One region of the Streptomyces sp. CA-243310 genome, then DNA from elsewhere that is predicted to be linked to it. Evidence: predicted binding sites of a transcription regulator. Region 1 holds the regulator's gene; each other region holds the start of a gene.
What was found. Region 1 encodes HrcA, which represses chaperone genes, less so after heat shock. Its sites were predicted from a motif close to TTNGCACTCNGNNNNNCNGAGTGCNAA; they were not measured.
Positions count from the first base shown of each region.

Region 2: groL (chaperonin GroEL) is a predicted target of HrcA. The motif match lies at 2,999-3,025, and genes of this name have one in related genera.
Region 3: ACQEVM_RS31415 (FmdB family zinc ribbon protein) is a predicted target of HrcA. The motif match lies at 2,428-2,454, and genes of this name have one in related genera.
Region 4: groES (co-chaperone GroES) is a predicted target of HrcA. The motif match lies at 2,627-2,653, and genes of this name have one in related genera.

Region 1 is NZ_JBNJMF010000002.1:2,449,845-2,455,379, forward strand. Features, by position in the region: gene ACQEVM_RS28715 (16S rRNA (uracil(1498)-N(3))-methyltransferase) at 1-625, opposite strand, end outside; gene ACQEVM_RS28720 (nitronate monooxygenase) at 622-1,713, opposite strand; gene dnaJ (molecular chaperone DnaJ) at 1,916-3,052, opposite strand; gene hrcA (heat-inducible transcriptional repressor HrcA) at 3,053-4,069, opposite strand; gene ACQEVM_RS28735 (MBL fold metallo-hydrolase) at 4,233-4,964, shown strand; gene ACQEVM_RS28740 (DUF3097 domain-containing protein) at 4,992-5,535, shown strand, end outside.
Region 2 is NZ_JBNJMF010000001.1:677,667-683,201, forward strand. Features, by position in the region: gene ACQEVM_RS03210 (glucosyl-3-phosphoglycerate synthase) at 1-246, opposite strand, end outside; SAM riboswitch class I at 455-612, shown strand; gene thrC (threonine synthase) at 606-1,913, shown strand; gene ACQEVM_RS03220 (MoaD/ThiS family protein) at 1,948-2,226, shown strand; gene ACQEVM_RS03225 (cold-shock protein) at 2,670-2,876, shown strand; gene groL (chaperonin GroEL) at 3,190-4,812, shown strand; gene ACQEVM_RS03235 (phosphoribosylanthranilate isomerase) at 4,944-5,535, shown strand, end outside.
Region 3 is NZ_JBNJMF010000002.1:3,081,196-3,086,730, forward strand. Features, by position in the region: gene ACQEVM_RS31405 (potassium/proton antiporter) at 1-509, shown strand, start outside; gene ACQEVM_RS31410 (MFS transporter) at 951-2,357, shown strand; gene ACQEVM_RS31415 (FmdB family zinc ribbon protein) at 2,465-2,767, shown strand; gene ACQEVM_RS31420 (S-methyl-5'-thioadenosine phosphorylase) at 2,845-3,678, shown strand; gene ACQEVM_RS31425 (carboxymuconolactone decarboxylase family protein) at 4,061-4,618, shown strand; gene ACQEVM_RS31430 (hypothetical protein) at 4,787-5,296, shown strand; gene mscL (large conductance mechanosensitive channel protein MscL) at 5,420-5,535, shown strand, end outside.
Region 4 is NZ_JBNJMF010000001.1:997,786-1,003,320, reverse strand. Features, by position in the region: gene ACQEVM_RS04825 (ester cyclase) at 1-272, shown strand, start outside; gene groL (chaperonin GroEL) at 407-2,029, opposite strand; gene groES (co-chaperone GroES) at 2,175-2,483, opposite strand; gene ACQEVM_RS04810 (response regulator transcription factor) at 2,905-3,585, shown strand; gene ACQEVM_RS04805 (ATP-binding protein) at 3,578-4,936, shown strand; gene ACQEVM_RS04800 (LCP family protein) at 5,028-5,535, shown strand, end outside.

The DNA of each region.
Region 1 (5,535 bases):
CGAGTTCCTCCGGGGAGACCCCGCCCTCGGGGCCGACGACCACGACGACGGACCCGGACGAGGGCAGTTCGGCCGTCGCCAGGGCTCCGGAGGGCGCGTCCCGGTCCTCGTGCAGGACCACGGCCAGATCGGCCTCGGCGAGCAGCGCCGCCACCTGCTTGGTGGAGAGGGCCTCGGCCACCTCCGGGAAGCTCACCCGGCGGGACTGCTTGCCCGCCTCCCGGGCCGTGTTGCGCCACTTGGCGAGGGACTTGGCGCCCCGGTCGCCGCGCCACTGGGTGATGCAGCGCGAGGCCTGCCAGGGGACGATCGCGTCGACGCCGGTCTCGGTCATGGTCTCCACCGCGACCTCGCCCCGGTCGCCCTTCGGCAGTGCCTGCACGACGGTGATCCGGACGGCGGGCGCCGGCTCCTCGAAGGCCCCGGACACGGACACGACGAGCCGGTCCTTGCCCTCGGCCGCCTTCACGACGGCCTCGGCCCAGCGGCCCCGGCCGTCCGTGAGGACCACCGCCTCGCCGGGGTTGAGCCGCTTGACCGACACCGCGTGCCGACCCTCGGCGCCCTCCAGGGTGAACTCCGGCCCCGCGGGGACCTCTTCGACCACGAACACGGGGGCCGTCATGACGCTCTCCTCATCTGCAACACCTTCAACGCGCGCTGTGCCTCGGCCAGTTCGGCCGCGAGCACCTCCGTCAGCTCCCCGGCCGGCAGCGTCCGCGCCAGCCGGTGGCCCTGGCCCGCCCACAGGGCCATGCCCTGCGGGTCCCCGGCGGCGGCCGCCGCCTTGCGCAGGCCCGAGGTCAGGTGGTGGACCTGCGGGTAGGCGGCCGGGGCGTACGGGCCGTGTTCCCGCATGAAGCGGTTGACCAGGCCCCGCGCGGGCCGGCCGGAGAAGGCTCGGGTGAGTTCCGTGTGCGGGAAGAGCGGGTTCGTCAGCGCCTTCTTGTGCAGGGGGTGCGCCCCCGACTCCGGACACGCCAGGAAGGCCGTGCCGAGCTGGGCGGCCTCCGCGCCCGCCGCGAGCACCGCCGCGACCTGCGCGCCGCGCATCAGCCCGCCCGCCGCGATGATGGGGAGGGCCACGGCCTCCCGCACCCGGGCGACCAGCACGAGCAGTCCGACCCCGGCCGTGCCGTCGATCTCGGGGTCGTCGCGGTGCGTGCCCTGGTGGCCGCCCGCCTCCACGCCCTGGACGCAGACGGCGTCGGCTCCCGCCGCCTCGGCGGCCCGCGCCTCCTCCACCGAGGTCACCGTGACGACGGTGTACGTGCCGACCTCGCGCAGCCGGGCGCAGACGGCCGCGGGCGGGCAGCCGAAGGTGAACGAGACGACGGGGACGGGGTCCTCGACGAGGATGGCGAGCTTGGCCTCGTAGCCGTCGTCGGAGGTGCCGATGATGTCCTCCTCGGCGAGCGACACCTCGTACCAGTTGGCCTCGCCGGCGAGCTGTCCCCGGTACGTCTCGATCTCGGCCGGGTCCACGTAGCCGGTCTGCGGCATGAAGAGGTTGACGCCGAACGGACGTCGGGTGAGCGCGCGCAGCCGCTTGATCTCCTGGTACATCCCGTCGGCGGTCTTGTAGCCGCCGGCCAGGAAGCCCAGCCCGCCCGCCTCGCACACGGCGGCGGCCAGCGGCGGACAGGAGGCGCCGCCCGCCATGGGCGCCTGCACGATCGGGTAAGGGGTGAGACCGTTCGGCGAGGAGGACATGGACTGCATCGTGCCACGTCCGGCGCACCGGGCCGAATCATCACGTTCGCCTGGCATAGTCCGCTTCCGGTCCGCTTCCAAAGTCTGTCGACCCGGCGTCGGCGGGCCGGCCGATCCACCGTCGCGCCCCGGCCCGCACGGCAGCGAGCCCGACCCGGGACCTCCCCGGATCGGGCTCGTGCGGGATACCGCGGGCGGCCGGTCAGCGGCCGTTGAACGCGTCCTTCAGACGACTGAACAGACCCTGCTGGCCCGGCGCGAACTGGCCCATCGGCCGCTCCTCGCCGCGCAGCTTCGCGAGCTGGCGCAGCAGCTCCTCCTGCTGGGCGTCCAGCTTGCCGGGGGTGGTGACCTCGACGTGGACGATCAGGTCACCGCGCCCGCCGCCCCGCAGGTGCGTGACGCCGCGCCCGTGCAGCGGGATCGCCTGCCCGGAGCCGGTGCCGGGCCGGATGTCGATCTCCTCCAGGCCGTCCAGCGTCTCCAGCGGGCATTTGGTGCCCAGGGCCGCCGCCGTCATGGGGAGGGTGACCGTGCAGTGCAGGTCGTCCCCGCGCCGCTGGAAGGTCGGGTGGGGCAGCTCGTGGATCTCCACGTACAGGTCGCCGGCGGGGCCGCCGCCGGGGCCGACCTCGCCCTCGCCCGCGAGCTGGATGCGGGTGCCGTTCTCGACACCGGCGGGGATCTTGACCGTGAGGCTGCGGCGGGACCGCACCCGCCCGTCGCCCGCGCACTCGGGGCACGGGGTGGGGACGACGGTGCCGAAGCCCTGACACTGCGGGCAGGGCCGCGAGGTCATGACCTGGCCCAGGAAGGACCGGGTGACCTGCGAGACCTCACCGCGACCGCGACACATGTCACACGTCTGCGCCGAGGTGCCGGGGGCGGCGCCCTCACCGGAGCAGGTCGTGCAGACCACGGCCGTGTCGACCTGGATGTCCTTGGTCGTCCCGAAGGCCGCCTCGTCCAGTTCCAGGTCGAGGCGGATCATGGCGTCCTGGCCGCGGCGGGTCCGCGAGCGCGGTCCGCGCTGCTGGGACTGGCCGAAGAAGGCGTCCATGATGTCGGAGAAGTTGCCGAAGCCACCCGCCCCGAATCCGCCCGCGCCGCCGCCGCCCGAGGAGGACAGCGGGTCGCCGCCGAGGTCGTGGACCTGCTTCTTCTGCGGGTCCGAGAGCACCTCGTAGGCCGCGTTGATCTCCTTGAAGCGCTCCTGCGTCTTCGGGTCCGGATTCACGTCCGGGTGGAGTTCGCGCGCGAGGCGACGGAAGGCCTTCTTGATCTCGTCCTGCGATGCGTCGCGGCGCACGCCGAGAACGGCGTAGTAGTCCGTGGCCACTTACGACTCCGCCAGGATCTGTCCGACGTAACGTGCCACTGCGCGTACCGCTCCCATCGTTCCGGGGTAGTCCATGCGGGTCGGTCCGACCACGCCGAGTTTGGCGACTGCTTCGCCGCCCGAACCGTAGCCGACCGAGACGACGGACGTGGAGTTCAGTCCCTCGTAGGCATTCTCATGCCCGATCTTCACGGCCATCCCCGACTCACTGGCCTCGCCCAGCAGCTTGAGGAGCACGACCTGCTCCTCCAGCGCTTCGAGCACCGGCCTGATCGTCAGGGGAAAGTCATGTCCGAACCGTGTGAGGTTGGCGGTGCCGCCGATCATCAGCCGCTCCTCCGCCTCCTCCACGAGCGTTTCGAGAAGGGTGTCGAGGACGGCCTTGACCGTCGCCCGGTCCTCGGTCTCGAAGGACTCCGGAAGGTCCTGTACCAGCGGCGGCACGTCGGTGAACCGACGGCCGACCACCCGGCTGTTGAGCCGCGCCCGCAGGTCGGCGAGCGAGGTCTCCCCGAAGGGCGTCTGGCAGTCGACCAGCCGCTGCTCGACCCGCCCGGTGTCCGTGATCAACACGAGCATCAGGCGCGCGGGCGCCAACGACAGCAGCTCGACGTGCCGGACGGTGGAACGGGTCAGCGACGGGTACTGCACCACGGCGACCTGCCGGGTGAGCTGGGCGAGCAGCCGTACGGTGCGCCCCACGACGTCGTCGAGGTCGACGGCGCCGTCGAGGAAGTTCTGGATGGCCCGCCGTTCCGGCGTGGACAGCGGTTTGACCCCCGCCAGCTTGTCCACGAAGAGCCGGTAGCCCTTGTCCGTGGGGATCCGACCGGCGCTGGTGTGGGGTTGGGCGATGTAGCCCTCGTCCTCCAGCAGCGCCATGTCGTTGCGCACGGTGGCGGGCGACACGCCGAGCCGGTGCCGCTCGGTGAGCGCCTTGGAGCCGACCGGCTCCTCCGTCCCGACGTAGTCCTGGACGATGGCGCGCAACACCTCGAGTCTGCGTTCGCTGAGCATCGCGCACACCTCCGGATGCGGTCGGTCGTCTTCGGTCTTCGTTCGGTCCCGTTCCCGGGCCTTGTTGGCACTCTGCACATTCGAGTGCCAGAGATCCCCCGGTCAGTGTACGGCCGGGTGGTACGCGGGAGGCAAGGGCGGCCCGTCAGGGTAGCGTCGCGGCATGGACGTGCAATGGGAAGAGGCGGGCTGGGAACGGCTGACCGGGCGGGTCGGACGGCGTCGGCTGCCGGTGTGGGACTGCACCGTGGGACTGGTGGTGGGCGACGATTCGGTCCTCCTCGTCGACCCCGGTTCGTGCGTGCGCGAGGGTGCGCGGGTGCGGGCCGAAGCGGAGCGGCTGACCGGCCGGCACGTGACCCATATCGCATTCACGCACGGACATTTCGATCACGTACTCGGTGGCTCCGCCTTCACGGGCGCCGAGTTCCACGGCGCGGTCGGCCTGGACAAGGTGCTGTCGACGCCCACCGGCCGCGAGGAGCTGCGGCACAGCGCGACCGCGCAGGGCCTGGACGCGGCGGAGGCCGCGGAGGCCGCCGACCTGGTCGTGGCGCCGGGGCACCCGGTGTCGGGCGAACGGACGCTGGACCTGGGCGCCGTACAGGTGCTCCTCGCGAACCTCGGGCCCGCGCACTCCCAGCACGACCTGGCGGTCTTCGTGCCGGGCGAACGGGAGGTCGTCTTCTGCGGGGACCTGGTCGAGGAGTCGGGCGAACCCCAGGCCGGATCGGACGCGGTGCCCGGCCAGTGGCCGGCGGCCCTGGACCGACTGCTCTCGCTGGGCGGCGACGACGCACTGTACGTGCCGGGTCACGGAGCGGTGGTCGACGCGGCCTTCGTCCGTGCGCACCGCGACACACTGGCAACGAGGTTCGGCGTGTCGACGGCATGAGCCCGGGCTCTCTCGTACGGTCGCCGAATGCGTGAGTACTCCCCCGACCTGACCCCGCCGTGGAAGCGCGCCAAGGCCGTGCCCGAGGTGCCGGCGGACCGCGACCTGGTGGTCGAGGTGGCCGGTACGGACTTCTGCGGCGCGGTGGTGGCCTGCGAGGCCGGCACGGTGACCCTGGAGGACCGCTTCGGCAAGCGGCGGGTCTTCCCGCTGGAGCCCGGCGGCTTCCTGCTGGACGGGGCGGTGGTCACCCTGACCCGCCCGTCCCGCGCCCCGGCCGCCCCGGCCCGTACGGCCTCGGGCTCGCTCGCCGTCCCCGGGGCCCGGGCCCGGGTGGCCCGGGCGGGCCGGATCTACGTCGAGGGCCGCCACGACGCCGAGCTGGTGGAGCGGGTCTGGGGCGACGACCTGCGCATCGAGGGCGTGGTCGTGGAGTACCTGGAGGGCATCGACGACCTGCCGACGATCGTGGCGGACTTCGCGCCGGCCGCGGACGCCCGGTTGGGGGTCCTGGTGGACCATCTGGTGCCGGGTTCGAAGGAGTCGCGGATCGCCGCCGAGGTGACCTCTG
Region 2 (5,535 bases), on a different contig from region 1:
CGTCCGGTCGCGGGAGCCCGAGTCGACGACCACCAGCTCGTCCACCAACGGCGTCGCCGGCCCCTCGATCAGCTCGCGGCGGATCACCTCGACGATCTCGCCGACCGTGGCCTCCTCGTCGAGCGCGGGCAGCACCACGCTCACCGTGGTGCCCGTCGCCCGTTTCCGGTCGAGCAGCTGGTCGAGCGGTCGATCGGCAGCGGACCAGGAGCGCTCGGCCAGCCAGCGCTCCACCTCTTCCAGCACTTTCGGCACTCCCTGATGGGTCGGTCGATCGTCGGCGGTTTCGGACGAAATGTGATCCATGTGTGATCCATCTCGCCGTTCGGACGGCTGTCTCAACCGCCCGGGGCTTCGGTTACAGTCTTGAACAACGCGAGGGACCACCGCATGCCGGGGGTCCACGTGCACAAACGCCCGGGCCCGCCATGGAGTGCGTCACCCGGTGCCATACCGCTCATCCAGAGGGGCAGAGGGACACGGCCCGTTGAAGCCCCGGCAACCCTCCAGTCGGTCTCGCGATCACGCACATCCGCTGCGTCAGCGAGGTCCCCGACTAGGGAAGGTGCCAATTCCGTCTCATGGCGAAGTGCGCCATGGGGAAGATGAGGAGAAAGGGCCTCGCCATCATGGCTGCACAGACTGTCACCACCTCTGCCGGAATCGTCGATCTCGGACCCGCCACCGGCCTTTCCTGCCGCGAGTGCGCCACCCGCTTCGAACTCGGTCCGATCTTCGCCTGCGCCGAGTGTTTCGGACCGCTCGAAGTCGCCTACGACCTGCCCACCGGTGACCCCGAGGCGCTGCGCGCCGCGATCGAGGCCGGCCCGAACAACATCTGGCGCTACGCGCCGCTGCTGCCCGTCCCGGCGGACGTGGCCTCCAAGCCGAGCCTGAACCCCGGCTTCACCAAGCTCGTGGACGCCGAGAACCTGGCCAAGGAGCTGGGCGTCACCGGCAAGCTCTACGTCAAGGACGACTCCGGCAACCCGACGCACTCCTTCAAGGACCGCGTCGTCGCCATCGCCGTCGAGGCCGCCCGCGCCTTCGGCTTCACCACCCTCTCCTGCTCCTCCACCGGCAACCTGGCCGGGGCCGTCGGCGCCGCGGCCGCCCGCGCCGGCTTCCGGTCCTGCGTGTTCATCCCGCACGACCTGGAGCAGGGCAAGGTCGTCATGGCCGGTGTCTACGGTGGCGACCTGGTCGGCATCGAGGGCAACTACGACGACGTCAACCGCTTCTGCTCCGAGCTCATCGGCGACCCGCTCGGCGAGGGCTGGGGCTTCGTCAACGTCAACCTGCGCCCGTACTACGGCGAGGGCTCCAAGACCCTCGCGTACGAGATCTGCGAGCAGCTCGGCTGGGAGCTGCCCGATCAGATCGTCATCCCGATCGCGTCCGGCTCGCAGCTGACGAAGATCGACAAGGGTCTTCAGGAGCTGATCAGGCTCGGACTGGTCGAGGACAAGCCGTACAAGATCTTCGGCGCCCAGGCCGAGGGCTGCTCGCCCGTCTCGACCGCCTTCAAGGCCGGCCACGAGGTGGTCCGCCCGCAGAAGCCGAACACCATCGCCAAGTCGCTGGCCATCGGCAACCCGGCGGACGGCCCCTACGTCCTGGACATCGCCCGCCGCACCGGCGGCTACGTCGAGGACGTCAACGACGAGCAGGTCGTCGAGGCCATCAAGATCCTCGCGCAGACCGAGGGCATCTTCGCCGAGACCGCGGGCGGCGTGACCGTCGGCGTGACGAAGAAGCTCATCGACAACGGGCAGCTCGACCCCGCGCTGACCACGGTCATCCTGAACACGGGTGACGGTCTCAAGACCCTGGAGGCGGTGGCCGCGGACAGCGGGCAGACCGCCACGATCCGCCCGAGCCTGGACGCGTTCCGCGCCGCCGGCCTGGCCTGACCCTCCCCCCGTACTCCGGAAAGGCAGCAGCACCATGAGCGTCAACGTCCGCATCCCCACCATCCTGCGCACCTACACCGGCGGCCAGGCCGAGGTGTCCGCCGAGGGCACGACCCTCTCCGAGGTCATCGAGTCCCTGGAGAAGAGCCACCCGGGCATCGCCGCCCGCGTCCTGGACGACCAGGGCAAGCTGCGCCGCTTCGTGAACGTCTACGTGAACGACGACGACGTGCGCTTCGAGGGCGGGCTGCAGACGTCGACGCCCGACGGCGCCGGCATCTCGATCATTCCGGCGGTCGCGGGCGGCTGCTGAACCGTCCCGGACTTCCATCCACGGACTTCCGCGGGGACTTCCCCCGAGGGCCGTGCGCCGACGAGAGCAATCCGAATTGCCCCTTCCGCCGATAAGCGGAGGGGGCAATTCTGGTTGATTGGGCGCGGTAGAGTTGGGGAAGTCCCCTCCGCCGTACTTGCCCGCCGCATATGAGCGGGCCGCCGGATGGTTGACATTGAGTCAACATGCAAGCGCCGTATGGGTCTTTGGTGCCGAATGTCAGGCCCGAGTTGCCCGGCCCTATGCCAAATTTTCACTCTATTTCAATGTTTCCTCGTGTCCTGAATTCTCGTCGGAATGACCTGTTGCACACAGCACTGGTGCGGATACATTCAGCCGCGGTCGAGGCGTTCCGGCGCAAGTTCTGACCCGGGTCCGCGAAGTGCGGTCCTGCGCAAGGGCCAGTAATAGGGGAGTTAGGCATGGCTCAGGGCACCGTCAAGTGGTTCAACGCGGAGAAGGGCTACGGCTTCATCGCGGTCGACGGTGGTGCGGATGTGTTCGTCCACTACAGCGCCATCCAGATGGACGGGTACCGCACCCTTGAAGAGGGTCAGCGGGTCGAGTTCGAGATCTCGCAGGGCCAGAAGGGTCCGCAGGCGGACATGGTCAAGCTCGCACTCGGCTAGTCCCGGCGCGATCGACCACCGACGCACGGACATCGAGGGGCCCACATCCTGGACAAGGGATGTGGGCCCCTCGTGCATGACCCCGTCCGACCGGCGCGTTCGCGGGGTGTTGCCCGAAGCCGCTTGCACTCGCGGGGGTCGAGTGCTAATCATTGGCGTTAGCACTCTCCAGGTGAGAGTGCTACTCAACGAGGACCGGGCCGGTGAGGCCCGCAGGGTCCGGCGGGAAGGAACCGCCGGGCTCGCTGGCCGTCCGTCGCGGGCGCGGGCGCGGTCCGGAGCAATCCACCCCTGTCCGGGAGGACCACTTCAGATGGCCAAGATCATTGCGTTCAACGAGGAGGCCCGGCGCGGTCTCGAGCGTGGGATGAACCAGCTCGCCGACGCCGTCAAGGTCACCCTTGGCCCCAAGGGTCGCAACGTCGTCCTTGAGAAGAAGTGGGGCGCCCCCACGATCACCAACGATGGTGTCTCCATCGCCAAGGAGATCGAGCTCGAGGACCCGTACGAGAAGATCGGCGCCGAGCTGGTCAAGGAAGTCGCCAAGAAGACGGACGACGTCGCCGGCGACGGTACGACCACCGCCACCGTGCTCGCCCAGGCTCTCGTACGCGAGGGTCTGCGCAACGTGGCCGCCGGCGCCAACCCGATGGCCCTCAAGCGTGGCATCGAGAAGGCCGTCGAGGCCGTCTCCGCCGCCCTGCTCTCGCAGGCCAAGGACGTCGAGACCAAGGAGCAGATCGCCTCCACGGCCTCCATCTCCGCCGCCGACACCCAGATCGGCGAGCTCATCGCCGAGGCGATGGACAAGGTCGGCAAGGAAGGCGTCATCACGGTCGAGGAGTCGCAGACCTTCGGTCTCGAGCTCGAGCTCACCGAGGGCATGCGCTTCGACAAGGGCTACATCTCGGCGTACTTCGCCACCGACATGGAGCGCATGGAGTCGTCCCTCGACGACCCGTACATCCTGATCGTCAACTCCAAGATCGGCTCGGTCAAGGACCTGCTGCCGCTCCTGGAGAAGGTCATGCAGTCCGGCAAGCCGCTGCTGATCATCGCCGAGGACGTCGAGGGCGAGGCCCTGTCGACCCTGGTCGTCAACAAGATCCGCGGCACCTTCAAGTCCGTCGCCGTCAAGGCGCCGGGCTTCGGTGACCGTCGCAAGGCCATGCTCGGTGACATCGCCATCCTCACGGGCGGCACGGTCATCTCCGAGGAGGTCGGCCTCAAGCTGGAGAACGCCGGTCTCGACCTGCTGGGCCGCGCCCGCAAGGTCGTCATCACCAAGGACGAGACCACCATCGTCGACGGTGCCGGTGACAGCGACCAGGTCCAGGGTCGCGTCAACCAGATCCGCGCCGAGATCGAGAACTCCGACTCGGACTACGACCGCGAGAAGCTCCAGGAGCGCCTCGCGAAGCTGGCCGGCGGCGTGGCCGTCATCAAGGCCGGCGCCGCGACCGAGGTCGAGCTCAAGGAGCGCAAGCACCGCATCGAGGACGCCGTTCGCAACGCGAAGGCGGCCGTCGAAGAGGGCATCGTCGCCGGTGGCGGCGTGGCCCTCCTCCAGGCCTCCGCGGTCTTCGAGAAGCTGGAGCTCACGGGTGACGAGGCGACCGGCGCCAACGCCGTCCGCCTGGCCCTCGAGGCCCCGCTGAAGCAGATCGCCGTCAACGGTGGTCTCGAAGGCGGCGTCGTCGTCGAGAAGGTGCGCAACCTGCCCATCGGTCACGGCCTGAACGCCGCGACCGGCGAGTACGTCGACATGATCGCCGAGGGCATCATCGACCCGGCGAAGGTCACGCGCTCCGCGCTGCAGAACGCCGCGTCGATCGCCGCGCTGTTCCTGACGACCGAGGCCGTCATCGCCGACAAGCCCGAGAAGGCCGGTGCCCCCGCGGGCGGCGGCATGCCGGGCGGTGACATGGACTTCTGATCCGCCTCCGGCAGATCAGGCAGTTCCGTTCGCGTTCCGAAGGCGGCACCCCCCACGGGGGTGCCGCCTTCGGGCGTTCCGCGGGGTGGACGCGGAGGCGTCGGGAGGACCGCGGGTGGTTGACTGGACCGATGACTGACGTGTTCATCAAGATCTGCGGGTTGCGGACCGCGCGGGACGTCGACACCGCCGTCGAGGCCGGCGCCGACGCCGTCGGGTTCGTCTTCGCGCCCGGCAGCCCGCGTACGGTCGACGCCGCCGGCGCGCGCTCGCTCGCCGCCCGGGTGCCGGCCGGGGTCCTCACGGTCGGGGTGTTCCGCGGGCAGTCGGTGGAGGAGGTCCGGCGGCTGACGCGGGAGAGCGGGGTGCGCTCCGTACAACTGCACGGCGACGAGGGGCCCGAGTACTACGAGGAACTGCGCGCGGAGGGCCGGACGCTGATCCGTGCGACGGCCGCCGCCGTCGCCGCCGCGGGGGAGTACGGCGAGGACCTGCTGCTGCTCGACGCCCCGGACCCGGGCTCGGGCAAGCCGTGGAACTGGGGCTCGGCCGAGTTCACCGCACCCGAGGGCCGCTGGCTCCTGGCGGGCGGCCTGACCCCGGACACCGTGCGCGAGGCGCTGAGGACGACCGGGGCCTGGGGCGTTGACGTGTCCAGCGGGGTGGAACGGGAGCGCGGGGTCAAGTCCCCGGAGCTGATCCGCGCGTTCATCGAGGCCGCGC
Region 3 (5,535 bases), 630 kb from region 1:
TGATGTCGTGGGCGGGCCTGCGCGGCGCCGTGCCCATCATCCTGGCGACCATCCCCATGGTCTCCGGGATCGAGGGCAGCGATCGGGTCTTCAACATCGTCTTCGTGCTCGTCGTCGTCTACACGCTGGTGCAGGGGCCGACCCTGCCCTGGCTCGCGCGCAAGCTGAACCTCGGGGACACCGACGAGAGCGCCGCCGACCTGGGCATCGAGTCGGCGCCGCTGGAGAAGCTGCGCGGACACCTGCTGTCCTTCGCGATCCCGCCGGCCTCGCGGATGCACGGCGTGGAGGTCAGTGAACTGCGCCTGCCGGCGGGGGCCTCGGTGACGCTGGTGGTCCGGGACGCGAAGAGCTTCGTACCGGCGCCCTCCACCGTGCTGCGGCGCGGGGACGAGCTGCTGGTGGTGGCCACGGATCCGGTGCGGGACGCGGCGGAGGCGCGGCTGCGCGCGGTGGCGCGGGGCGGCAAGCTCGCGGGCTGGCTCGGCACGGGCGAGGGGCACGCGTGAATGCGACACGAGAGCGCGAGGGGGTTCGTTCGAGCGGCTCCGAAGTGAACGCTTCACGCGCGACCGGCATTAGAGCGACGTTCTAATTCGGCCATTTTCGGGGGAGTATGCCCCTCCAAATCCCCATATTCAAGGGTTCTGGAATGCGAAGTTCCAGTTAATCCCAGGTGAAGCTATCGCCTGTCGTCGCAATCACAGGGCGTGATAGGGAATGTCCCTGTACGATGAAGGCACACCACATCGAACCAACTCTGCCTGACGCAGAGCTGGCGCGACCGCAAAGCGGCCGTGGCACCCTCCCGCAGTGGGCGCCCAGGTATCACTCGGTTCTGCGCAAGAGGACAGCTCTCGGGGCTCCCACATGTACGGGTGCGATTCGCTCACAAGGTGATGCATCGTCCGCAGTCGGGGAGTTCTACCAGGCAGCGGAAAGGCCAGGCCGTGACATCCGCGGTCACGACCGACACGTCCGCCCGCCCCGGCTACGGACAGCTCCTGCGCACTCCCGGCGCCCTCGGCTTCCTTCTTCCGGGCTTCGCCGCCCGACTGCCGTTCGGCATGCTGACCATCAGCATCCTGCTGCTCGTCCAGCACACCACCGGCTCCTACGCCAACGCCGGCATCGTCGCCGCCGTCACCGGCATCTCCATGGCGCTGTGCGCCCCCGTGATGGGCAACCTCACCGACCGCCGCGGCCAGAGCGCCGTACTGCTGCCGGTCGTACTGATCCACTCCGCCGCCGTGACCGGCCTGGCCGCGCTGGCCCTGGCCGGCGCGCCGCTCTGGGCGCTCGCCGCCGCCGCGATCCCCGCCGGCGCCTCGGTGCCGCAGGTCGGCCCGATGGTCCGGGCCCGCTGGGCCGCGAAGCTGGAGGGCTCCCCGCTGCTGCCGACGGCCGCCGCGTTCGAGTCCGTCACCGACGAGTTCACCTTCGTCGTCGGCCCGGTCCTCGCGACCGCCCTGTGCACCGGCATCCACCCCGCCGCCGGTCTGATCACCGAGGCCGCCCTGAGCCTCCTCGGCGGGCTGCTGTTCGCCGCGCAGCGCCGGACCCAGCCCCCGGCACACGTCCAGGCCACCGGCGAGGCCAAGCGCGTCTCGGCCCTGACCTCCCCCGGCCTGCGCGTCCTGATCGTCGCCTTCCTCGGGATCGGCGCCGTCTTCGGCGGCATGCAGGTCTCCCTGGCCGCCTTCTCCAACGAGATCGGCAACCCCGGCGCCAACGGTCTCCTGTACGGCGTCTTCGCCGCGGGCAACATGATCGCCGGCATCGCCTGCGGCGCCATCGCCTGGAAGATCGGCCCGCGCCGCCGGCTGCTGTTCGGCTACATCGGCCTGACCGCCTTCGCGTCCCTGCTGTGGACCGCCGACTCGACGGTCCTGCTGGCCGCACTCGGCCTGTTCGTCGGACTGTGCATCGCCCCGGCCCTGATCACCGGTTACACCATGGTCGAGTCGCTGATCCCGGCGAACGCCCGCACCGAGGCCTTCACCTGGCTCACCGGCGCGGTCGCCTTCGGTCAGGCCATCGCGGTGATCGTCGCCGGCCGACTGACCGACGCGCACGGTTCCTCGTACGGCTTCCTGGTACCGCTGGCGGCCACCGCCCTCGCGCTGGTCACCCTGCTGGCCCTGCGCTCCAAGCTCGCGCCGCAGGCACCGAGCCGGATCGTGAACGCCTCGTCCACCCACGAGAGCGCCACGGAGGCCGACGCGGGCGACGCCCCGGAAAACGCCGCCGAGGCCGCCCCGGACACCACCCCGGAGACCGCTTCCGCGACCGCCGAGGAGAACGTCACGGGCACCGCCGCCCGGCGGGGCCGGCAGCGTGATCTGACCACCGTCTGAGCGTGGCCTGGGTCACCGCGCGCCGAGGACGGTGGACTGATCGGCCGGAATACGTCACCATGGAGCGTCGTTAGCACTCATTGAGTCAGAGTGCCAGGAGGAAATTCGTGCCGACCTACCAGTACCAGTGCACCGAGTGCGGTGAGGGCCTTGAGGCCGTGCAGAAGTTCACCGATGACGCACTGACCGTGTGCCCGAACTGCGACGGACGCCTGAAGAAGGTGTTCTCCGCGGTCGGCATCGTCTTCAAGGGCTCCGGCTTCTACCGGAACGACAGCCGCGGCTCGTCGTCGAGCAGCACCCCTGCCTCGAAGCCGGCGTCCACGTCGTCCACGACCTCGACGGCTGCCGCCCCGGCCGCCTCGTCGTCCTCGACGTCCGGAACCGGCAGCTCCACCTCGGCTGCCTGATCCCGTCAGTCTTTCGTGAGGCCCCGCCGCCCTCTCCGGGCAGCGGGGCCTCACGCATGCCCGGTTAGGCTGACCGCATGGCGAATGCAGAGATCGGTGTCATCGGCGGATCGGGCTTCTACTCCTTCCTGGAGGACGTCACGGAGGTGCAGGTCGAGACCCCGTACGGGCCTCCCAGCGACTCCCTGTACCTGGGCGAGCTGGCCGGCCGGTCGGTGGCCTTCCTGCCGCGCCACGGACGCAGCCACACCGTGCCCCCGCACAAGATCAACTACCGGGCGAACCTGTGGGCCCTGCGCTCGGTCGGCGTCCGCCAGGTGCTCGGGCCCTGCGCGGTGGGCGGCCTGCGGGCCGAGTACGGCCCGGGCACGCTGCTCGTTCCCGACCAACTGGTCGACCGTACGAAGTCCCGCGCCCAGACCTTCTTCGACGGGGAGCCGCTGCCCGACGGCAGCGTCCCGAACGTCGTGCACACCACCTTCGCCGACCCCTACTGCCCCGTCGGTCGCGACGTGGCCCTGGCCGCGGCCCGCGGCCGGGACTGGGAGCCCGTGGACGGCGGCACCATGGTCGTCATCGAGGGGCCGCGGTTCTCGACGCGGGCCGAGTCGCGCTGGCACGCCGCCGCGGGCTGGTCGGTGGTCGGCATGACGGGCCACCCGGAGGCGGTCCTCGCCCGTGAGCTGGGGCTCTGCTACACCTCCATGGCCCTGGTCACCGACCTGGACGCGGGCGCCGAGACGGGCGAGGGCGTGTCCCACACCGAGGTCCTCAAGGTGTTCGGCGAGAACGTCGGCCGCCTGCGCGAGGTGCTCTTCGACGCGGTGGCGGCCCTGCCCCCGACGGAGTCCCGCGCCTGCCTGTGCACGCACGCGCACGACGGCTGGGACCTGGGCATCGAACTGCCGTAGCCGCCTTGGGCGACGCGGGCCGACGTGGCGAACGTTCGACGTCGCCGCCTCGGGCGCCTCGGGCGACGTGGCGGGCGTCCGCGCCGCCTAGGAGGCCGTGGCCGCCTTGGACGCCGTGGCTGACGCGGCCGGGGGCCGGGGCCGGGGCGGTCCCGGAGAGGTCCGGGTGCGGGGGTTCGCCGGGCGGGGATCGTCGGCGTTCGTGGGCGACGCTCCGGCGGACGCGGACCGTCGGCGTTCGCCGGGCACGGATTCGCCGGGCGGACGCTCCGGCGGACGCGGTGGGGTTCCCGGGAGGCGCGGTGTCACGTTCCGCGGGGCTGTCCGGTCAGAGCTGTGGAGGGCGGGCCATCGGGGCCGGCCCGTACAGGAGGCGACCACCGTGCCGCGCATCTCGCTCACCCCGCCCCGCACCCTTCTCAACCGCCTCGGCGCCCGGTACGCCCGCCGCACCTACGGCAAGGTCCTCGCGCCCGGCCTCGCGTACGGGCACAACGCCCGTGTCCTCCTCGCGTACGTCCGCCTCGAACGGCAGGTGGCGAAGTGGCAGTCCCTCGAAGGGCAGTTGAAGCACCTCGCCGTGATGGCGGCGGCGGCCCGCGTCAACTGCTCGTGGTGCGTGGACTTCGGCTACTGGGAGGGGCACGAGAAGGGCCTGTGCCCGGAGAAGGCCCGGAACGTGCCGCGGTGGCGCGAGGCCCGTGACGTCTTCACCGAGCCGGAACTGCTGGTCATGGAGTACGCCGAGGCCATGACCGAGACCGAGCCGACCGTCACGGACGCACTGGCCGCCGAGCTGATCGCCCGTCTCGGCGAGGCCGCCTTCGTGGAACTCACCGCGATGGTCGCGCTGGAGAACTGGCGCTCGCGCGTCAACAGCGCCTTCGGGCTGACCAGCCAGGGATTCGCGGAGACCTGCCGGAACCCGAACGCGGGCTGAAGCATGCGCGCCCGTGCGCATGAGCGGTCCCCCGTGGGGGTGGCGCGGTTGTCCACAACCTGGGGATCGTCCACAGGCCCGGGCGGAGACGGGCGGGGCGGTGGATCGTGAGGGGTGTCCGGGTGTCGGCCCGGACATCGGCGCACGAGCGATTCGGCGGTGTTCAACATGTCCAGGACTGCTTCCCGACTTCCCCTCCCCTCCCCGTGTCCCCCCGCACGTCCCGTCCCCCTCTTCCCGCCGCTCCGCGTGGGGCGGGGCGGGGACCGACTGCGGCGTGCCCTTCGACGCCGACGGCGGGCCGCAGCGGCCGGACTGACCGTCGTGGCGGCCCTGTTGACGGTCGGCGGGACGGAGGCGCGGGCCTCCCGGGGCGGTGCGCCGCCCCAGGCGAAGCCACCGCCCGCGGTGGTGCGGATGGTGTCGGCCCCCGTGCGCATCGCGGACGCGGCGACCGTGCGGCTGTTGCGTCCCGGGGACCGGGTGGACGTGGTGGCCGCGGAGCGGGCGGGACCGCCCCGGGTGGTGGCGGTGGCGGCCCGAGTTGCCGAAGTGCCCGAGCCCGAGCAGGGTGTCGGGGACGGCGGGGCGCTGGTGGTCCTGTCCGTGCCCCGGGATACCGCGCGGGACCTCGTGGGGGTGGGCAGTGTGTCACGCCTGGCGGTGACGCTGTGCTGAATCGCACACGCGCCCAGGCAGGTCCCCTCCGGGAGGGGACCGATTGGACACGGCGGCCCCGGACTGCCGTAGCTTTCGGAACCGTTGGCTCCGTGTTCTTTAGATGTGAAGAGAGGCTCAGTGGTGAGCGAACCGAAGAAGGAGAGCGTCCTGGCAGGCTTCAAGGCCTTCCTGATGCGCGGCAACGTGGTCGACCTCGCGGTGGCCGTGGTCATCGGCGCGGCGTTCACGAACATCGT
Region 4 (5,535 bases), on a different contig from region 1:
GCATGAAGCGGACGATGGGCATGTGGCGCGACGCGTTCGACTTCTCGTTCGACCTGCACCGTCAGATCGCCGAGGGCGACTGCGTCTCCACGCTGTGGGCCTGGACCGGCACCCAGAAGGGCGAGTTCATGGGCGTCCCGCCGACCGGGAAGGAAGTCACGATGTCGGGCTGCACGACCTTCCGCATCGAGAACGGTCAGGTGGCGGAGGGCTGGTGGTACTACGACGCGCCGGGCCTCATGCGGCAGATGGGCATGACGGACGCCGCGTAGGCCGTCCCCCATCGATGCCGGTCGGACCCGGGCACGGGGAAGGCCCCGGTCGGCACCGCTGGGCGGTGATGACCGGGGCCTTCCCTCGGATCAGCGGGGGCCCGCCGAAGCGGCGGACGCCCTGCGGCTCAACCTCAGTGGCTGTGGCCGTGACCGTGACCGGCGTCGGCCTCTTCCTCGGCCGGCTTCTCGACGACCAGGGTCTCGGTCGTGAGCAGCAGCGAGGCGATGGAAGCGGCGTTCTCCAGGGCGGAGCGGGTGACCTTGACCGGGTCGATGACGCCGGCCTTGACCAGGTCGCCGTACTCGCCGGTGGCGGCGTTGAAGCCCTGGCCCTTGTCGAGCTCGGCCACCTTCGCGGTGATGACGTAGCCCTCGAGGCCGGCGTTCTCGGCGATCCAGCGGAGCGGCTCGACGGCGGCGCGGCGGACCACGGAGACACCGGTGGCCTCGTCGCCGGAGAGACCGAGGTTGCCCTCCAGCACCTTCACGGCGTGGACGAGGGCGGAGCCACCGCCGGAGACGATGCCCTCCTCGACCGCGGCGCGGGTCGCCGAGATGGCGTCCTCGAGGCGGTGCTTCTTCTCCTTCAGCTCCACCTCGGTGGCGGCGCCGACCTTGATGACGCAGACGCCACCGGCGAGCTTCGCCAGGCGCTCCTGCAGCTTCTCGCGGTCCCAGTCCGAGTCCGTGGACTCGATCTCGGCCTTGATCTGGTTGACGCGACCGACGACCTCTTCGGAGCTGCCGCCACCGTCGACGATGGTGGTGTCGTCCTTGGAGATGGTCACGCGGCGCGCGGTGCCCAGTACGTCCAGACCGGCCTGGTCGAGCTTGAGGCCGACCTCCTCGGCGATGACGGTGGCACCGGTGAGGGTGGCCATGTCCTGGAGCATCGCCTTGCGGCGGTCACCGAAGCCGGGGGCCTTGACGGCGACCGCGTTGAAGGTGCCGCGGATCTTGTTGACGACGAGGGTGGAGAGCGCCTCGCCCTCGACGTCCTCGGCGATGATCAGCAGCGGCTTCGAGGCGCCGGCCTGGATGACCTTCTCCAGCAGCGGCAGGAGGTCCTGGATGGAGGAGATCTTGCCCTGGTTGATCAGGATGTACGGGTCGTCGAGGACGGCCTCCATACGCTCCTGGTCGGAGACCATGTACGGCGAGAGGTAGCCCTTGTCGAAGGCCATGCCCTCGGTGAACTCCAGCTCCAGGCCGAAGGTGTTGGACTCCTCGACGGTGATGACACCGTCCTTGCCGACCTTGTCCATCGCCTCGGCGATGAGCTCGCCGACCTGGGTGTCCTGCGCGGAGAGCGCGGCCACGGCAGCGATGTCGGACTTGTCCTCGATCGGACGCGCGGTCGCGAGGAGCTCCTCGGACACGGCCTTGACGGCGGCGTCGATGCCCTTCTTCAGGGCGGCCGGGGAGGCGCCGGCGGCGACGTTGCGCAGACCCTCGCGGACCAGCGCCTGGGCCAGCACGGTGGCGGTGGTGGTGCCGTCACCCGCGATGTCGTTGGTCTTGGTCGCCACCTCCTTCACGAGCTGCGCGCCCAGGTTCTCGTACGGGTCGTCCAGCTCGACCTCACGGGCGATGGTGACACCGTCGTTGGTGATGGTGGGGGCGCCGAACTTCTTGTCGATGACGACGTTGCGGCCCTTGGGGCCGATCGTCACCTTGACCGTGTCGGCAAGCTTGTTGACGCCGCGCTCAAGGGCACGACGGGCGTCCTCGTCGAACTTCAGAATCTTCGGCATGGAAGCGGTTCAGCCCTCTCGATAACTCGGGTTCAACGAACTGCGCCCCTCGCCGCCCGGCAATCAGCGGGGTGACCAGGGGCGCAGCTCAAAGCAAAACTGGTGAAGAGGAAGGGGATCGCTCCCCTTGCCTGCTTCGTTTCGACTACTTCTCGACGATCGCGAGTACGTCGCGAGCCGAGAGGACGAGGTACTCCTCGCCGCTGTACTTCACTTCGGTGCCGCCGTACTTGCTGTACAGCACGATGTCGCCGACGCTGACGTCCAGCGGGAGACGCTGGCCGTCCTCGAAGCGACCCGGACCGACCGCGAGGACGACGCCCTCCTGGGGCTTCTCCTTCGCGGTGTCCGGGATGACCAGGCCGGAGGCCGTGGTCTGCTCGGCGTCGAGCGGCTGGACCACGATGCGGTCCTCGAGCGGCTTGATGGCAACCTTGGAGCTGGTGGTCGTCACGATCCGACCTCCCCCTTCGGAGATCCGGGGTCAACTGTCTGAGGTGGCGACCAGGTCGATCCGTCGTCGCGGGTGCCGGACCTGCCTGTCGCTGTGTTGGCACTCACCAGGGGCGAGTGCCAGGTGCGACACTATTCCGGCGATTAGCACTCGGTCAAGCGGAGTGCCAATTTGCCTCTCGGCGAGGCGCGCTTCGAGCCGCCCGTCCGGGGCGGGCCGCCCTGCGGGCGGGGGCGTCCGGGCCCTTGCGCCGACTCCCCGGAAGCCGCCCGACCTGCCCCTCGGGCAGGCGTTCGGAGCGGCCGTCACGGCGCCGACCCCGCACGACACCGCGGGGGTCGGCCGGCGCGCGGCGATACGTGCCGCCGGCTCAGGTCCGGCCCGACATCGGCTCCGGCGACCGATATGTGACGCTTGAGCCGTGCGCATCCTGGTGGTCGAAGACGAAGAGGGGCTGGCCGAGTCCCTGCGGCTCGGCCTGTCCGCTGACGGTCACTGGGTCGAGGTCGCCCACGACGGACACCGCGGCCTCGACCTCGCGCTCACCGGCGGCCCGTACGACGCCGTGCTCCTCGACCTGATGCTCCCCGGCCTCGGCGGCCACGAGATCTGCACCCGCCTGCGCGCCCACGGCGACCGCACGCCCGTACTGATGCTGACCGCCAAGGACGGCGAGCACGACGAGGCCGACGGGCTCGACGCGGGCGCCGACGACTACCTGACCAAGCCGTTCTCGTTCGTCGTGCTGGCCGCGCGGCTGCGCGCGCTCGCCCGCCGCGCCGGCACCCCGCGGGTCGGCGTCCTGCGGGCCGGCGATCTCGTCCTGGATCCGTCCGGGCGCCGCTGCCGGCGCGGCGAGCGGGACATCGAACTCACCGCGCGCGAACTCGGCGTGCTCGCCTGCCTGATGGAGCAGGCGGGCCGGGCGGTCGCCAAGCAGGACATCCTCGACGAGGTCTGGGACGTCCCGCACGCCATCGACCCGAACATCGTCGAGGTGTACGTGTCCTCGCTGCGCCGGAAGATCGACGCGCCGTTCGGCCGCCGTTCCATCCTCACCGTGCACGGGACCGGCTACCGGATGGCACCCGACGGTGGTTAGGACCCTGCGGGCCCGGGCGGCCGTGGCCGCCGCCCTCGCCATGGCCGCGGTGCTCGGCGCCGGCGGGTTGTGGCTGTACGCGCTGCTGCGGGCCAATCTGCTCGACAACACCACCGGGCGCACGGAGCTGGCCGCACGGAAGGTCGTCGCGCAGCTCGACGCCCGCACCCTGCCGCCCGGCGGCCGACTGGCCGCGCCCGAGGGCGGGGTGGACCTCGTCCTCGTCCGGGACGCGGCCGGGCGGGCCGTCGCCACCAGCGGGGATCCGCGCGGCGCCCCGGACCTCGACGGGCTGCGCCCGGCGGCCGGGGAGGACTCCCGGTCGGCCGTGGTGCCCGTGGGGCGCGCCGGTTCGGAGCGGGGCGCGGCGGTGGTGGTCCGCTCGCCGGGGCCGCCCGGGGGAGAGGGCCCGTACACCGTGTACGCGATGACCGTCCTGCGCGACGTGGACGACGCGACGCGCGCCATCGGGGTCGGGCTGCTCGCCGGCGCGCCCCCGCTGATCGCCTTCGCCGCTGCGCTGGCCTGGTGGGTGACGGGGCAGGCACTGCGCCCGGTCACGGCGATCCGTACCGGGTTGGCGGCCGTCACCGCGAGAGAGCCCGGTCGCCGGGTCCCGGATCCGGGCGGGGCCGACGAGATCGCGCGGCTCGCCCGGACCGTCAACGCCACCCTCGACCGGTTGGAGCGTTCCGACGCCCGGCAGCGGCAGTTCACGGCGGACGCCTCGCACGAGCTGCGCAACCCCCTCGCGGCCGTGCGGTCCCGGCTGGAGGTGGCCCTGGCGCGGCCCGACCGGGCATCGGTGGCGGCCGCGCTGGCCGACACCGAGCGGCTCCAGCGGATCGCGGCGGACCTGTTGCTGCTGGCCCGCCTCGACGGCGCTCCGCCGCCCCGGTCGGAACCGCTGGACCTGGCGCTGCTGGCGGCGGAGGACGTGGCGCGCAGGCCGGCGCCCCGGGTGCCGGTGCGGCTGGAGGCGGGGGCGTCCGTACCCGCGTACGGGGATCCGGCGCGGTTGGAGCGGGCGCTGGCCAACCTGGTGGACAACGCGCTGCGCCATGCCCGTGCGGGCGTCGTCGTACGGGCGGCCACGGACGGGGCGTGGCGGGTGCTGGAGGTGTCCGACGACGGCGCGGGGATCCCGGAGGCCGACCGGGAGCGGGTGTTCGCGCGGTTCGTCCGGCTGGACGCGGACCGGGGGCGGGCGAGCGGTGGCACCGGGCTGGGCCTGCCCATCGCCCGCGAGATCGCCCGCGCCCACGGCGGTGACGTCCGCGCCGGGATCGCTCCGGGCGGTGGCGCCCTCCTCGTCCTCCGGATCCCCGGTCCCGGAGCAGGCCCGGCCTGAGGTGCGTCCCGGGTCCCGGGCAGGCACGGCCTGAAGGCGCCTTCAGGACCCTCAGGTTTCCTTCAGCGGGGCTCCCCCAGCATCGACAGGCATGAGCGCGCACCGCAGGAAGACCAGCCGCCGCCTGCCTCGGCGTCGCCGCCTCGGCCGCACCCTGCTGACCGCCGGCTGTGTGCTGACGGTCCTGGCCGGCGGCGCCGCCTGGTACGTCTACCGGGACCTGTCGTCGAGCATCGGCAGTTCCAAGGCCCTGGAGGGAGCCGAGAAGTCGGCGCACGGCGACACGAACATCCTCCTCATGGGGCTGGACAGCCGGCGCGACCAGAACGGAGACCCGCTCCCGGACGCGATCCTCGACAAGCTGCACGCGGGCAGTTCCGACATCGGCGGCTACAACGCCAACACCCTGATCCTGCTCCACGTGCCCGGCGACGGGAGCCGGGCCCGGGCGTTCTCGATCCCCCGCGACGACTACGTGGAACTGCGCGGGATGCCGGGCCGGGCGCCGGGCACGGGCACCGGCAAGGCCAAGATCAAGGAGGCCTACGGGCGGGCGAAGGCGCTGCGCGAGGAGCAGCTGGCGGGCGAGGGGGTCAAGG